DNA from 2 places in the Desertibacillus haloalkaliphilus genome. Region 2 is predicted to be linked to the other one. Evidence: a T-box and tRNA genes for the amino acid it is inferred to sense, from the RefSeq annotation. Region 2 holds a T-box; the other holds one or more tRNA genes.
What was found. A T-box is a leader RNA that pairs with one kind of tRNA and senses whether it is charged. The one in region 2 lies ahead of pheS (phenylalanine--tRNA ligase subunit alpha), so its partner is inferred to be a tRNA-Phe.
Positions count from the first base shown of each region.

Region 1 (7,387 bases), on a different contig from region 2:
AACTTATGGGCATCCTCACTTTTTATCGCTAACAGTTCTTCCGCACGCTTATTCATCAAAATAATGTGGCCATCATCATCCGTTGCAATGACCCCATCAGTCATATGAGTTAACACAGACATAAGCTTTTTTCGTTCACCTTCTGTTGTTGCATTTGCCTCTCTTAACTTCAATGATAGATCATTAAAAGACATCGCTAACTGGCCAATTTCATCACTACTATATACCTCCGCCTTACTAGAGAAGTCACCTTTAGCCATTCTCCTCGTCAATTTTTGCATCGCCATAATTGGCCTAGTAATCGTTCTCGCAATCAAAACCACTAGAACGGCTGATATTGCCAGGGCAATAATCGTCCCTGAAGCTAAAATGTTATTGATTTGCTGAACTTGGTTATAAATATCCTCCATTGAAGCTTCAATATAAATGGCACCGATTGTTTCATTGTTTGACTTAATCGGGACAGCCATCACTCTCATCCGATGGCCTGTTTGCGGATCTCTTAGTATAATCTCGTCCTTTGTCCCAACGAGCGCTCGTTTGACACGGACCTCTGTCGTCTGTTGACCGACGATATGGCGGTTATTAAAATTTGAGGTGCTTATCACAACTTTGTTACTGTCGATCACTTGCACTTCGGAATTTTCAATCGAGAAAAATTCGCGCAAGAGGCGGTTGATATCGCGCTCTAATGAGTTTTCACCCTCTCTTGGCTTTATCATTTCTTGCTCGACATTATATGCAAGTAGGTTCGCACGTTCATCAAGCGTATCAAAAAAGTTCGAAACGAGCTGACCTTCTAACTGCCTCGCAAAATAAACTCCAATTATTTGCATCGCAATTAATATGAGGAGCACATAAATAATAATCAATTTAAATTGAATCGATTTAAAGAAACCGACTTTTTGTTCCATTGCTATTGCCCCTGTTCACTATTTAAATAGTAGCCAACTCCTCTGCGTGTAATAATCCAAGCCGGCTCACTCGGGTTATCTTCTACTTTCTCACGCAAACGACGAACCGTAACATCAACCGTGCGAACATCACCAAAATAATCATAGCCCCAAACAGCCTGTAGCAAATGCTCCCTTGTCATCACTTGTCCTAAATGCTTCGCTAAATAATGAATAAGCTCGAATTCACGATGAGTTAACTCAATCGTTTCATTTCTCTTTTTAACAAGGTATGCATCAGGGAGAATCGCAAGCTCACCAACAGCTATCTCTCGACTCTCTGGCTGTTCAGTAAGACTTTGGTGCCTACGTAAATTCGCCTTCACTCTTGCAATCAGTTCACGCGTACTAAAAGGCTTCGTCACATAGTCATCTGCACCAAGCTCTAGCCCAAGGACCTTATCAATCTCCGAGTCTTTGGCCGTGAGCATAATAATCGGCATATCATATTTCGCCCGTACCTCTCGGCAAACATCCATACCATCTTTATGAGGAAGCATAATATCTAATAAAATTAAGTCAGGCTTTTCTTGTTCAACTAAATGAACCGCTTCAAGTCCATCATAAGCACAAAAAACCTGAAAACCTTCTTTTTCAAGGCTAAACTTTAAAATATCAGCAATCGGCTGTTCATCATCAACAACTAAAATCCGCTTATCCATAAAATCCGCTCCTATAACCTATTCAAACTAATTTCTATCTACTTAATATTCTAACACAGCAGCCGTAATGGCAAGTGATCAAAACGTCGGAAATTACTAGTTAAAAATAGAAAAGATAGCCTCTAGCATACGTGGCTAAAGGCTACCTTTACAATTAATAGTTCAAATAATCCATTGGATCTGCTAATTGACCATTTTTATAAACTTCAAAGTGAAGGTGAATTCCTGTTGAGTTCCCAGTTGTCCCCATTCTACCAATTCTTTCTCCTGCTCGAATGGTATCTCCAACACTCACATCTATGGACTCTAAATGGGCATAAAGCGTCTCCATTCCATTATTATGATCGATTTTTACCGTTTTTCCATAACCGCCATTCCAACCAGCTGACGTCACTGTGCCGTTATCAGCTGCAAGGATTGAACGCTCTGTTGGACGGGCGATGTCAATTCCTTTATGTAATCGACCCCACCTCATTCCTTGATAGCTAGAAATGTAACCACCAACCGCTGGCCACGATAAGTTCCCTGTTCCTCGTGATGGTGACTCTTTCGTTCCCTTTAGAACGATATGGTCGACAGCTTCTTCAATCACTTCTTCACCAATTAAACTACGCTTAATTGTAGTCCCATTCTCTTTGACGATTTCATAGCTCGCAATCCGCTCTCCAGCCTTGCCTTCTTGAGCAACCTTCGTGTCACCTTTCCACATCGAATCATCTTCCCTTACTTCTGTTTTATAAGGAATTTCTTCTTTTTGAGTTACTGCTTCAGTAACAACAACTGTCACAACTGGCTCATACTCGGTGACATTCAATTCATCGCCAATTTGCAAAAGGGTATCTTCGGTCACTTCTGAGTTCAATTTCAACAATTCACTCGTTGATAGCTGATGGCCACTGGCAATAGTACCTAAGACATCGCCTGCCTCAACTTGATATGTACGCTCTTCTAATGTCCCTAGATTTAACTGTTTGACCGCTTGTTCAGTCGAGAGAACTTCATCAATCTCAGCGACAGCCTCTTCAAAACCAAGTGTTGCTGATAGTTCAACTGCTAAAATGTCCGTTTCTCCGACATCTGGTAACTTCTTCTCCTCAAGCTCACCACTATCCTCAACAAGGGCTTCATAAACTTCTAAGTCATCTTCAGAAATGTATTGAAGCAGAAATTCGCTTATAACCTCATCTGCCTGTTGTTGATCGCTTACATATAAAACATCTTTATCATCAGCCTTTAAAACGATTGCTTCTGCGGCTAATGAAACTTTATCGTTAAGTTGTTCAACGGTTTCTGTAGGTTCAACGTTAGCATGAAATACTTTCTCAGGTATTAGGTGAAGCTCTTCAGCAAGAACTAGGTTTAAATGTTCATAGTCTTCCTGTACTTCTTCCATCCTGTCACTAATTATCCCTTCAACTAGTTGTTTATCAGCAACACTTCCAATTGATTCCTGATCGAGGTAAACATGGTAGACTGTATCTAATTGATCGAGCTTCGTTTCACTCGCATAGATCGCCGATACGGTGATCAGTGATGCTGCACATAATGAAACACCTGCAGTTGTTATTTGTTTAATTTTTGTTTCTGTAAGCACCCGCTTACTTGTATCTATTAATTGTTTATACTTATCTCTAACCTTAGAAAATAACTGGCTTCCTTTAAACATCGTTTTCCTCCTGCTTCAACAAAGCGATAGATGTAAACCTTTTCTATCGACATTTTTCAACAAGAGTTATTTTACCATAAGTGATTGGTTTTGTGGTTTAAATTAGTAAACTTGTAAACAAACTGTATTATTACTATGAACATCATCGAAATCCCCACTACTAGCTAAACTAGACATCTAGCTTTAAAAATTGCTGTAACCCCTCGTTCTCGATTATTAATTGTTTACAACAAAAAAAGCCTTGTTTCTCAACAGGCTCCATATGTTTATCAATATATAATTAGAGTGCCGGCCAGAGGACTTGAACCCCCAACCTACTGATTACAAGTCAGTTGCTCTACCAATTGAGCTAGACCGGCATATTTATAATAAGTTACCTAACGTTAGTTAAAAGATTGTGTCTTTAAACATAAAAATGGTGGCTCGAGACGGAATCGAACCGCCGACACGAGGATTTTCAGTCCTCTGCTCTACCGACTGAGCTATCGAGCCAAGTGAAAAATAATTCTTTATGAGTTTGTCTATCATTAACTTAATATTTTACTTTGGTCGTTACCCTGTCCCTTCCTCTTACTAGCTTCGCTTTGTAGCAGGCTGTGTCGGGACAACTCGAAGTGAATTCGATGATGTTATGCTCGTGACTGAGCTATCGAGCCAAACAACATTTTAAAAATGGCGGTCCGGACGGGACTCGAACCCGCGACCTCCTGCGTGACAGGCAGGCATTCTAACCAACTGAACTACCGGACCTATTAAATTGGTGACCCGTACGGGATTCGAACCCGTGTTACCGCCGTGAAAGGGCGGTGTCTTAACCACTTGACCAACGGGCCAATTACTAGTTAAAAGTAAATGGTGAGCCATGAAGGATTCGAACCTTCGACCCTCTGATTAAAAGTCAGATGCTCTACCAACTGAGCTAATGGCTCTTGATGTTTTTTTCAATTGATGCTTACTCATGATGGTTACGGACGATGTTTTCCTTCGCTGCCTTCCTGTCTCTTCCTCTACCAGAATTGCTCCGCTGCTTATGCGTCGAGACAACTTGTAGCGAGTTCGGTAGATGCGTCGCTCGTAACTGAGCTAATGGCTCTTGATGTTATTTTCATTGATGTTTGCTCATGATAGTTACGGACGATGTGTTGCTTCGTTGTCTACCTGTCTCTTCCTCTTCTAGAATCGCTCCGCTGTTTGTTGCGTCGAGACAACTCGTAGTGGATTCGGTAGATGCGTCGCTCGTAACTGAGCTAGTATCTCTTGATGTCATTTTGATCTGTTGTGTCAGCTCTTAACGACAAGAATAATAATATCATGGTTTAAAAGTTAGTGCAATACTTTTATAAAACTTTTTATTTTTTTTTGAATCAGATTGCCTTTGTTTAGAATAGCGAAAAACAGCAGATAGAGCAAGCTTTTTCTTGCTCCATCTTAGCTCTTTTATCGTAAATTAAGCAAATACACCACGAACAAGATTCGTTTGATTACGGTCTGGTCCAACTGAGAAGATCGTTAAAGGAATTCCCGTTAACTGTGAAACACGCTCAATATAATGACGGGCATTCTCAGGTAACTCATTTAGAGATTTAACACCAGTAATATCTTCAGTCCAACCTGGCAATTCTTCATATACAGGTTCACACTCAGCCAACACTTTCAAGCTAGCTGGGAACTCTTCAATAATTTCACCTTTATATTTGTAAGCCGTACAAATCTTTAATGTTTCAATTCCAGTGAGAACATCAATTGAATTTAGTGATAAATCAGTGATCCCACTAACTCTTCTTGCATGACGGACAACGACACTGTCAAACCAACCTACACGACGCGGGCGTCCTGTCGTTGTTCCATATTCATTTCCAACCTCACGGATTTTATCCCCAATTTCATCATGCAACTCTGTAGGGAATGGGCCATCACCAACACGTGTTGTATAGGCTTTTGATACTCCAACAACATGGTTAATTTTTGATGGTCCAACACCCGAGCCAATTGTAACCCCACCAGCAATTGGGTTTGAAGACGTAACAAACGGATATGTACCTTGGTCAATATCAAGCATAACACCTTGTGCACCTTCAAAAAGGACACGGCGTCCATCGTCAATCGCATCATTTAAAACGACAGAGGTATCAACCACATATTTAGCGATCTCTTGTCCATATTGATAATATTCATCGAGAATGTCTTCTTTTTTCAAGCCTTCAACTTCATAAACCTTTTCTAGTAATCGGTTCTTTTCTTCAAGGTTTCGTTCAAGCTTTACTTCAAACTCTTCTTTATCCAGTAGGTCAGCAATACGGATCCCAACACGAGCAGCTTTATCCATATAGGCTGGACCGATTCCTTTTTTCGTCGTTCCAATTTTATTTGCACCTTTACGCTCTTCTTCTACAATATCTAACTTCAAATGATATGGAAGAATGACATGAGCGCGGTTACTAATACGCAAGTTGCTTGTATCAACACCTTTATCATGTAAATACTTCAACTCACCTACTAATGCTTTAGGATCAATAACCATCCCATTTCCAATCACACAAATTTTATCATCATAAAAAATACCCGATGGAATGAGATGCAATTTATATTTTTCTCCACCAAACACAATTGTGTGTCCTGCGTTATTTCCACCTTGATAACGGGCAACAACTTCTGCCTTTTCAGAAAGGTAATCAGTAATCTTTCCTTTTCCTTCATCTCCCCATTGCGTTCCAACGACAACAACTGATGACATCTCAGTGCACCTCCACATTGGCATTACACATCCAAAGATGTGTATGTAACGGTTTATTTTAAAACAAAACCATAGCTAGTGTACCAATTTTCGACAGCGAAGTCAATTAAACACGAACAATTTCAAAGAGCTTTGATCTTATGTTCGCAAATAACAAAATAAACGAGTTCACTATCTATCTTATCCATAACCACAAACATTAAACTGCTAGCGCGTTCTACCATCAACAATAAAAAAGCCTTCCACAACAAACTGCGGAAGACTCCATTTATGCGCCAGGCGGCATATCCTTTTCATCGTGACGACGGTCTAAATTCACGAATTTATTATATTCTTTTACAAAGGCTAGCTCACACGTTCCAACCGGGCCGTTACGCTGCTTAGCAATAATGATCTCAATAATATTTTGGTTCTCTGATTCCTTATCATAGTAGTCATCACGGTATAAGAAAGCGACGATATCAGCATCCTGCTCGATACTCCCCGATTCACGGATATCAGACATCATTGGTCTTTTATCTTGACGGGATTCAACTCCACGTGATAACTGCGAAAGTGCGATAACCGGAACATCCAACTCTCTTGCTAATGCCTTTAATGAGCGGGAAATTTCCGATACTTCTTGTTGCCTGTTCTCGCCACCCCGACTGTTCCCTTGGATCAACTGCAAGTAGTCAATTAAAATCATCCCAAGACCTTTTTCTTGCTTAAGTCGGCGGCACTTTGCTCGGATTTCATTAACCTTCACACCGGGGGTATCATCAATATAAATACCAGCACGGGAAAGACTGCCCATAGCCATCGTCAGCTTTTGCCAATCATCTGGTTCAAGACCACCTGTACGCATTCGTTGTGCGTCAATATTCCCTTCAGCACATAACATCCGCTGTACTAGCTGAGCTGCGCCCATCTCTAGACTAAAGATCGCGACATTTTCTTCAGTCTTAGTCGCAACGTTTTGTGCAATATTTAATGCAAAGGCTGTTTTACCAACAGACGGTCTCGCCGCAACGATAATTAAATCACTACGTTGGAATCCCGCTGTCATTCCATCAAGGTCTACAAACCCTGTCGGAATCCCAGTAATATCACCTTTACGATTTTGAAGCATTTCAATTTTCTCATACGTTTCAACGAGAACATCTTTAATCGAAACAAAGGCTCCTGTATTTTTACGATGCGATACTTCTAAGATTGTTTTTTCAGCTTCATTTAAAATCGTATCTACTTCTTCTTCACTTTGGTAGCCTTCAGAAGCAATATTCGTGGCCACTCGGATTAATCGCCTTAATAACGATTTCTCCTCAACAATTTGGCTATAGTACTCGACATTTGCTGCCGTCGGAACAGCATTTGCAAGGTCACTTAAATA
Region 1 covers NZ_JAHPIV010000003.1:32,575-39,961, reverse strand. Annotated here, with positions in the region: gene walK (cell wall metabolism sensor histidine kinase WalK) at 1-914, opposite strand, end outside; gene yycF (response regulator YycF) at 917-1,615, opposite strand; gene KH400_RS04155 (peptidoglycan DD-metalloendopeptidase family protein) at 1,770-3,281, opposite strand; tRNA gene KH400_RS04150 (tRNA-Thr) at 3,568-3,640, opposite strand; tRNA gene KH400_RS04145 (tRNA-Phe) at 3,698-3,773, opposite strand; tRNA gene KH400_RS04140 (tRNA-Asp) at 3,955-4,031, opposite strand; tRNA gene KH400_RS04135 (tRNA-Glu) at 4,040-4,114, opposite strand; tRNA gene KH400_RS04130 (tRNA-Lys) at 4,135-4,210, opposite strand; gene KH400_RS04125 (adenylosuccinate synthase) at 4,729-6,015, opposite strand; gene dnaB (replicative DNA helicase) at 6,284-7,387, opposite strand, start outside.
Region 1: it encodes a tRNA-Phe, which carries the amino acid that the T-box ahead of pheS (phenylalanine--tRNA ligase subunit alpha) is inferred to sense. The anticodon was not compared.

Region 2 (7,387 bases):
GGAGATCTTCACATCATCGATTATTACGACATCTGTGATTATGTTTATTATCGCTGGGGCCTCCATTTTTGGCTATTACTTAACTCGAGAAAGAATTCCAGCACAAATTACGGAACTGATGCTAGGGATTACCGACAATTGGATCATTGCTCTTTTAATTATTAATTTGATTTTACTTATTATTGGAATTTTTCTCGAAACCGCGGCAGCGATTATCATTTTAACACCAATTCTAGCTCCAGTTGCTCAAGCGTTAGGGATCGATATGGTTCATTTTGGTATTATTATGATCGTGAATTTAGCCGTTGGATTTATTACACCACCGGTTGGTATCAATTTATTCGTTGCCTCAAATATAGCTGGGACAAGGTTTGAAAGTTTGTTACGTGCCATTATTCCTTTTATTATCGTCATGATTATCAACATTTTAATTATTTCATTTATTCCAGCGCTAAGTTTGTTTTTTGTTGACTAGTCTTGTCGGGGCCTGTTGGAAAAATTGTGCTATTTTTTAGTTATCGTTATAATGGATGAGAAATGATCATACAGAAGCTAAAGGAGGTTTTACATATGGCGAACCTAGATGAGACGTTACAAATGTTAAAAGAATTGACCGATGCAAATGGGATTCCAGGTAATGAGCGCGAACCTCGTGAAGTGATGAAAAAGCACATTGAACCATTAGCAGATGAGGTGTCAACCGATAATCTTGGTAGCTTAATTGCGAAAAAGCAAGGGACGGCAAGTGGTCCGAAAATCATGGTCGCAGGTCACCTTGATGAAATCGGATTTATGGTTACCCACATTGATGACAAAGGGTTCATTAAGTTTCAAACGGTTGGTGGCTGGTGGGAGCAAGTAATGCTCGCGCAACGAGTAACGATTATGACACGAACAGGCAATGTACCCGGAGTGATCGGATCAAAACCACCACACATTCTACCACCAGAAGCACGCAAGAAATCGATGGATAAGAAAGACATGTTCATTGATATTGGTGCATCCAGTAAAGAGGAAGCCCAAGAGTTTGGTATTCGTCCGGGAGATGCCATTGTGCCTGTTTGTGACTTTACAGTCATGAAAAACGAAAAATATTTAATGGCAAAGGCATGGGATAACCGTATTGGTTGTGCGATTGCTATTGAGGTGTTACGTCAGCTTCAAAATGAGGATCATCCGAATACTGTGTATGGTGTTGGTACGGTTCAAGAAGAAGTCGGCTTACGTGGGGCAAAAACAGCGACAAATCAGATCCAGCCTGATATCGGTTTTGCTGTTGATGTTGGCATTGCTGGTGATACACCGGGTGTAACGACAAAGGATGCATTAGCGAAAATGGGTGATGGCCCACAGATTATCGTCTATGACGCATCAATGGTTTCTCATAAAGGGCTTCGTGACCTAGTCACAGATACTGCTGATGAGAAAAAGATTCCATATCAGTTCGATGCCGTTCCTGGTGGGGGTACGGATTCGGGATCGATTCATTTAACGGCAAATGGTGTACCAGCATTATCGATTACGATTGCGACTCGTTATATCCATACTCATGCAGCGATTCTCCATCGTGATGACTTTGAAAATGCAGTAAAACTGATTGTTGAAGTCATTAAGAAGTTAGATGCTGAAACAGTGAAAGAAATTACATTTTCATGATAGCATGTCAAAAAAGCCGGTTTAATTTTACGACCGGCTTTTTTGACTGCTTCGAAATGGAAACAATGAACTCTACAGTGTCATTTTATTGACGAAGCCCATCGGCAATTTGTGAGATCATTTCGTTTTTAGCAGATTCATCTGCATGTTGCCAATACACTTCAAAAAGTACACCAAGACCTGGAAGCATTTTTTCTTCGCCACTTTGCATCGCATCCTGAATCGTTGCTTCAACTTGTTTTTCATCACTTCCTGCAACATTAGATAAGATTGCTTGTCGTAAGTTAAAACTCACGTGTCACACCTCCTGTATGCTAAAATGTGTAATAAGCTATCAATTGATTGCTTTACAAATAGTATTTCATTATTTGTTTTGGATTATGTACCAATTTGTGGGTTATAATTTTAAAGAAAACAAGTTGACCGTCAACGTTTATCAAACGTGAAATAACGAGTAGAAAAGGTGATAGAAGAATCATGAACCGCATTGAATCACATAAAAACCAAAGAGTAAAACAATGGAAGAAGCTTCATACAAAAAAAGGACGTGAGCAACAGGGGAGCGTCTTAATTGAGGGGACACATCTCATCGAAGCAGCATTGCAAGCAGAAGCTGACATTGAAGAACTGATTGTCGATGAACAGTTTTCAATCCCAACAGGGTGGGTCGTTGACAATGTTTCGGTGACGATTGTAACCGAACGGGTGATGAAAGAAATTAGTGAAACCGAAACCCCGCAAGGAATTGCTGCTATTTGTAAAATCGAACAGACAGGTCTAGACATTCTTGCAGAAGGGCGATATCTCTTCGTTGATGCGATCCAAGACCCGGGTAACCTTGGGACGATGATTCGAACGGCTGATAGTGCTGGAATGTCTGGAGTGATTGTTGGAAGTGGGAGTGTCGATGTTTATAATAGTAAGGTCATTCGTGCAACGCAAGGTTCAATTTTTCATCTTCCAGTTATCAAGAAAGACTTGAGCGAAGCGATCGAAGTTTGTAAGCAGCAAGGGCTTCCTGTTTTTGGAACGGCACTTGAAGGTGGAAGTTCGTTTACAGCGATCGAACCGCAACAGCAGTTTGCACTTATTGTTGGAAATGAAGGAGAAGGTGTGAGCAAATCGTTGCTTGAACAAACCGATCAAAACCTCTATATTCCTATTTATGGGAAAAATGAATCGCTAAATGTTGCGGTGGCTACAGGGATTTTGCTTTATTATTTACGTGGGTAGAGTTGCAAGTCTAATTTTTTTTATCTATAATAGATAGAAATTGTACATAAGTAAGAGTGTTGAAGGAGAGTAGTAGGCTGCAAGTGCCATGAAGGGAGGAAATGTCCTGGACTGAAAGCATTTCTATGGCAACACAGTTGAATTCACTCTGGAGCTGTCACCGGATGATAAGGATCATTTGTGTTTCTTATTAAGGTTGAACCGGCAGAAGCCGTTATCGTAATGAAGTGAACAGTAGCAGGAGCTACTGTTAATTAGGGTGGTACCGCGAAGCTTTCGTCCCTTTTTTGGGATGAGGGCTTTTTTTGTTGTTCCCCCTAATAGGAGATAGCGATCACTAAAACTTGTTAAAATCTGATTCCATAAAGGAGGAAAGAGTCATGCAAGAGCGTTTAGAGGCGTTGCAAGCAGAAGCAATCGCAAAAGTTGAAGAAGCAAGTGACTTAAAAGCATTACAAGAAATTCGAGTGGCTTATCTAGGGAAGAAGGGGCCAATCACAGAAGTTCTTCGTGGCATGGGGAAATTATCAGCTGAAGAGCGTCCAAAGGTTGGACAAATGGCAAATGATGTTCGCGCTGCGATCACGGAAAAACTTGAACAAAAGGAACAGCGTTTAGAAGAAGAAGCGGTTGAGCAACAGCTCGCAGCAGAAAGCATTGATGTCACATTACCAGGACGTCCGGTACAAGTAGGGAGTCGTCATCCGTTAACAGGTGTTGTTGAACATGTTGAGGATGTCTTTATGGGAATGGGCTTCTCCGTTGCTGAAGGCCCTGAAGTTGAAACGGATTATTATAACTTTGAGGCACTAAACTTGCCGAAGGAACACCCGGCTCGTGATATGCAAGATTCATTCTATATTACAAATGACTTATTATTACGTACTCATACATCACCTGTGCAAGCAAGAACGATGGAAAAGTATGAAGGAAAAGGTCCAGTCAAAATTATTTGTCCAGGTAAAGTGTTCCGTCGTGATGATGACGACGCGACACATTCCCATCAGTTTATGCAAATCGAAGGACTTTACATTGACGAAAATGTACGCATGAGTGATCTGAAGGGCGTACTTGAAACTTTTGCGAAAAAGTTCTTTGGTCCAGATCAAAAAATTCGTTTACGCCCAAGCTTTTTCCCATTCACAGAGCCATCAGTTGAGGTTGATATTTCATGTGTGATGTGTGGCGGAGACGGCTGTCGAGTGTGTAAACAATCGGGCTGGATTGAAGTGTTAGGAGCTGGCATGGTACACCCACGTGTACTTGAAATGGGTGGATTTGATCCAAATAAATATAGTGGTTTTGCCTTTGGAATGGGTGTTGAACGACTTGCAATGTTAAAGTATGGCATCGACGATATTCGTCATTTCTATACAAACGATTACCGCTTTTTACAACAATTTAAACGGGCGTAAGGAGGAACAAAACAAATGCTAGTTTCATATCGATGGTTACAAGAATATATTGATATTAGTGATTTAACAGCGGCTGATATTGCCGAAAAATTAACACGTGGCGGTGTTGAAGTTGATATTATTCATTCGCTTAATAAAGGTATTAAGGACGTCGTGATCGGTCATGTCGTTGAATGTGGACAACATCCGAACGCAGACAAGCTAAACCTTTGTCAGGTTGATATCGGCGAAGAAGAAAATACACAAATTGTGTGTGGGGCACCAAATGTTGCAGCAGGACAGAAGGTAGCTGTCGCAAAAGTCGGTGCGGTTCTTCCAGGCAATTTTAAAATCAAAAAAGCAAAGCTGCGTGGGGAAGCTTCTCATGGTATGATCTGCTCCTTACAAGAGCTAGGCATTGAGAGTAAGCTCGTTGCCAAAGAATTTGCGGACGGAATCTTTGTATTCCCGAATGATGTTGAAACAGGAACTGATGCGCTTGAGCATCTAAACATAAATGATGAAGTGTTAGAGTTGGACTTAACACCAAATCGTGCCGATTGCCTTAACATGATAGGGGTCGCTTATGAAGTGGCAGCGCTTCTTGGGCGTGAAGTGAAGCTTCCTACGGTAGAGCTTTCAGAATCAAGTGAGCAGGCGGCTGACTATATTTCAGTCAAGGTTGAAGCGCAAGAGGATAACCCTTATTATGGCGCAAGAATTGTCAAGGATCTTAAGGTTGGACCATCACCGCTATGGATGCAAAATCGCTTGATTGCATCAGGAATCCGTCCAATCAGTAATGTCGTTGATATTACCAACTACGTATTATTAGAATATGGACAACCCCTTCATGCTTTCGATTATGATCGTTTTGGTTCAAAAGAAGTTGTCGTCCGTCACGCACGTGAGGGTGAAGAGATCGTCACGTTAGATGGTGAAACAAGAAAGCTATCAAGTGAGCACCTTGTGATCACAAACGGGAATGAACCTACTGCCGTTGCCGGTGTCATGGGTGGAGCAACGTCAGAAGTTGAAGATGATACGACAACAGTGTTAATTGAAGCGGCTTATTTTAGAGGCCCGACTGTTCGCCAAGCATCAAAAGATTTAGGGTTACGTAGTGACTCTAGTCATCGCTTTGAAAAAGGTGTCGATCCTAATCGTGTGGCTAAAGCGGCAGATCGTGCTGCACAGCTAATGGCTGAACTTGCTGGTGGAACGGTCGTGTCTGGCATTGTAGAAGCAGATTACTTAACGCTATCAGAACAAAAAGTAACGGTAACACTGACTCGTATTAATCAATTACTTGGAACATCATTGTCAGGTGATGACGTAAGCGAAATCTTCAAGCGACTTCAATTTGAATTCACTGTTGAAGGAGAAACATTCACGGTCTATGCACCAACTAGACGAGCTGATATTGAAATTGAAGAAGACATTATCGAAGAAGTGGCTCGCTTATACGGGTATGATCATATTCCAACGACACTACCTATTGGTGCAACAACACCAGGAGCACTAACAGATTACCAAGCAAAACGCCGTGTCGTTCGTCGTTATTTAGAAACGGCTGGTCTTTCGCAGGCGATTACGTACTCACTGACAACACCAAAACAGGCGAAGGGATTAGCAGGTGAAAATGAAGGGCTAACACCTGTCACTCTTTCGATGCCAATGAGTGAGGATCGTAGTACGATGAGAACGAGTCTACTCCCTCATTTACTTGATGTGATTAGCTATAATCGCAATCGTAACGTCAATGATGTTTCAGTATATGAAGTTGGTTCAATCTTTTTAAGTGAGGAAGAGGTCGTTACCAAGCAACCAACCGAAAAAGAAATGGTCGCTGGTGCATTTACTGGTGTGTGGCAAAATCATCCTTGGCAACAAGAGAAGAAGCTCGTTGACTTTTTCGTTGTCAAAGGGGTACTTGAAGGCTTATTTGCTAAGCTAGGCTTAGAAAGTGAAATCACGTTTACACAAGGGCAAAAACCTGGTTTCCACCCTGGACGAACAGCGATTGTCGAACACAATGGATCAGAAGTTGGTGTGATTGGACAAGTCCACCCAAGCTTGCAAAAAGAATTAGACCTAAACGAAACGTATGTGTTCCAGCTTGAGCTTGAGACATTATTAGAAGCTGAAGTAGATGCTGTTTTCTATCAACAGCTTCCACGCTATCCATCGATCACAAGAGATATTGCGTTAGTTGTTGATGAGGATGTAAGTGCAGATCACGTGAAAACGGTGATTGAGACAGCTGGGCAAGACCTTCTCAAGGATGTCTACTTATTTGATTTATATCAAGGGGAGCACATGGAAGAAGGAAAGAAATCCCTTGCCTTCTCATTAAAATATTATGATCCTGAGCGGACATTAACGGATGAAGAAGTGACGAAGGTTCATACGAATGTATTATCACAATTAGAAAAACAAGCAGGCGCAACGTTGCGAGGATAAATGCTTGAATAAAAAGGGGAGAAGCATTTGTTTGAAGTTACTGATATCTGTTCGATAGAAAAAGTTGATTCGTTTGTGTGGAATGTCGTGTTTGAAATGGATGGACATCAAGAGTTTTTGTTTACGACAGATCTATTGTACTTGCAGCATGATCAAAAGTGGGTCGTTAACCGAATTGTCCCTCATGAACCGGCAAGTTTATTGCGGCATACCTGCCCACTGTGTGGGGAGAATAAAATGAGCTGTGGTGAGGCGACGAAACATTACAAAGCGGTGTATGATCATTTAATTCGTAGGCTACTTAATCATCAACATCAGTACGACGAGTTACAAGAACTACCGGGTACAGCTGTTGACCGTTGGATCACGGTGAACAAAAAAGATGAGTGGCAACAGTTGTTTTTAAAGAATCGTTAAAAAAAAGGGTGCTTGAGAATCGGTTGTTTTTACCTTCTCTCAAGCACCCTTTCGTATTGTTTTATATGAGCATCATGGTTCCAATTGCTTAGCCAGAAGTTGTTAATGTGAGGCTGATGCTAGCTGCTTAGCTTTCATTGTATTAGCAAAATGGAGTTTCACAAAATGGTTTAGTTGATCGGCTCCTTTTGCTTTCATTAATTGAGCTGCGGCGACGTCAACAT
Region 2 covers NZ_JAHPIV010000001.1:165,922-173,308, reverse strand. Annotated here, with positions in the region: gene KH400_RS00800 (TRAP transporter large permease) at 1-475, shown strand, start outside; gene KH400_RS00795 (M42 family metallopeptidase) at 571-1,656, shown strand; gene sspI (small acid-soluble spore protein SspI) at 1,742-1,951, opposite strand; gene KH400_RS00785 (TrmH family RNA methyltransferase) at 2,134-2,889, shown strand; T-box leader at 2,940-3,176, shown strand; gene pheS (phenylalanine--tRNA ligase subunit alpha) at 3,270-4,304, shown strand; gene pheT (phenylalanine--tRNA ligase subunit beta) at 4,320-6,746, shown strand; gene KH400_RS00770 (hypothetical protein) at 6,774-7,163, shown strand; gene rnhC (ribonuclease HIII) at 7,266-7,387, opposite strand, start outside.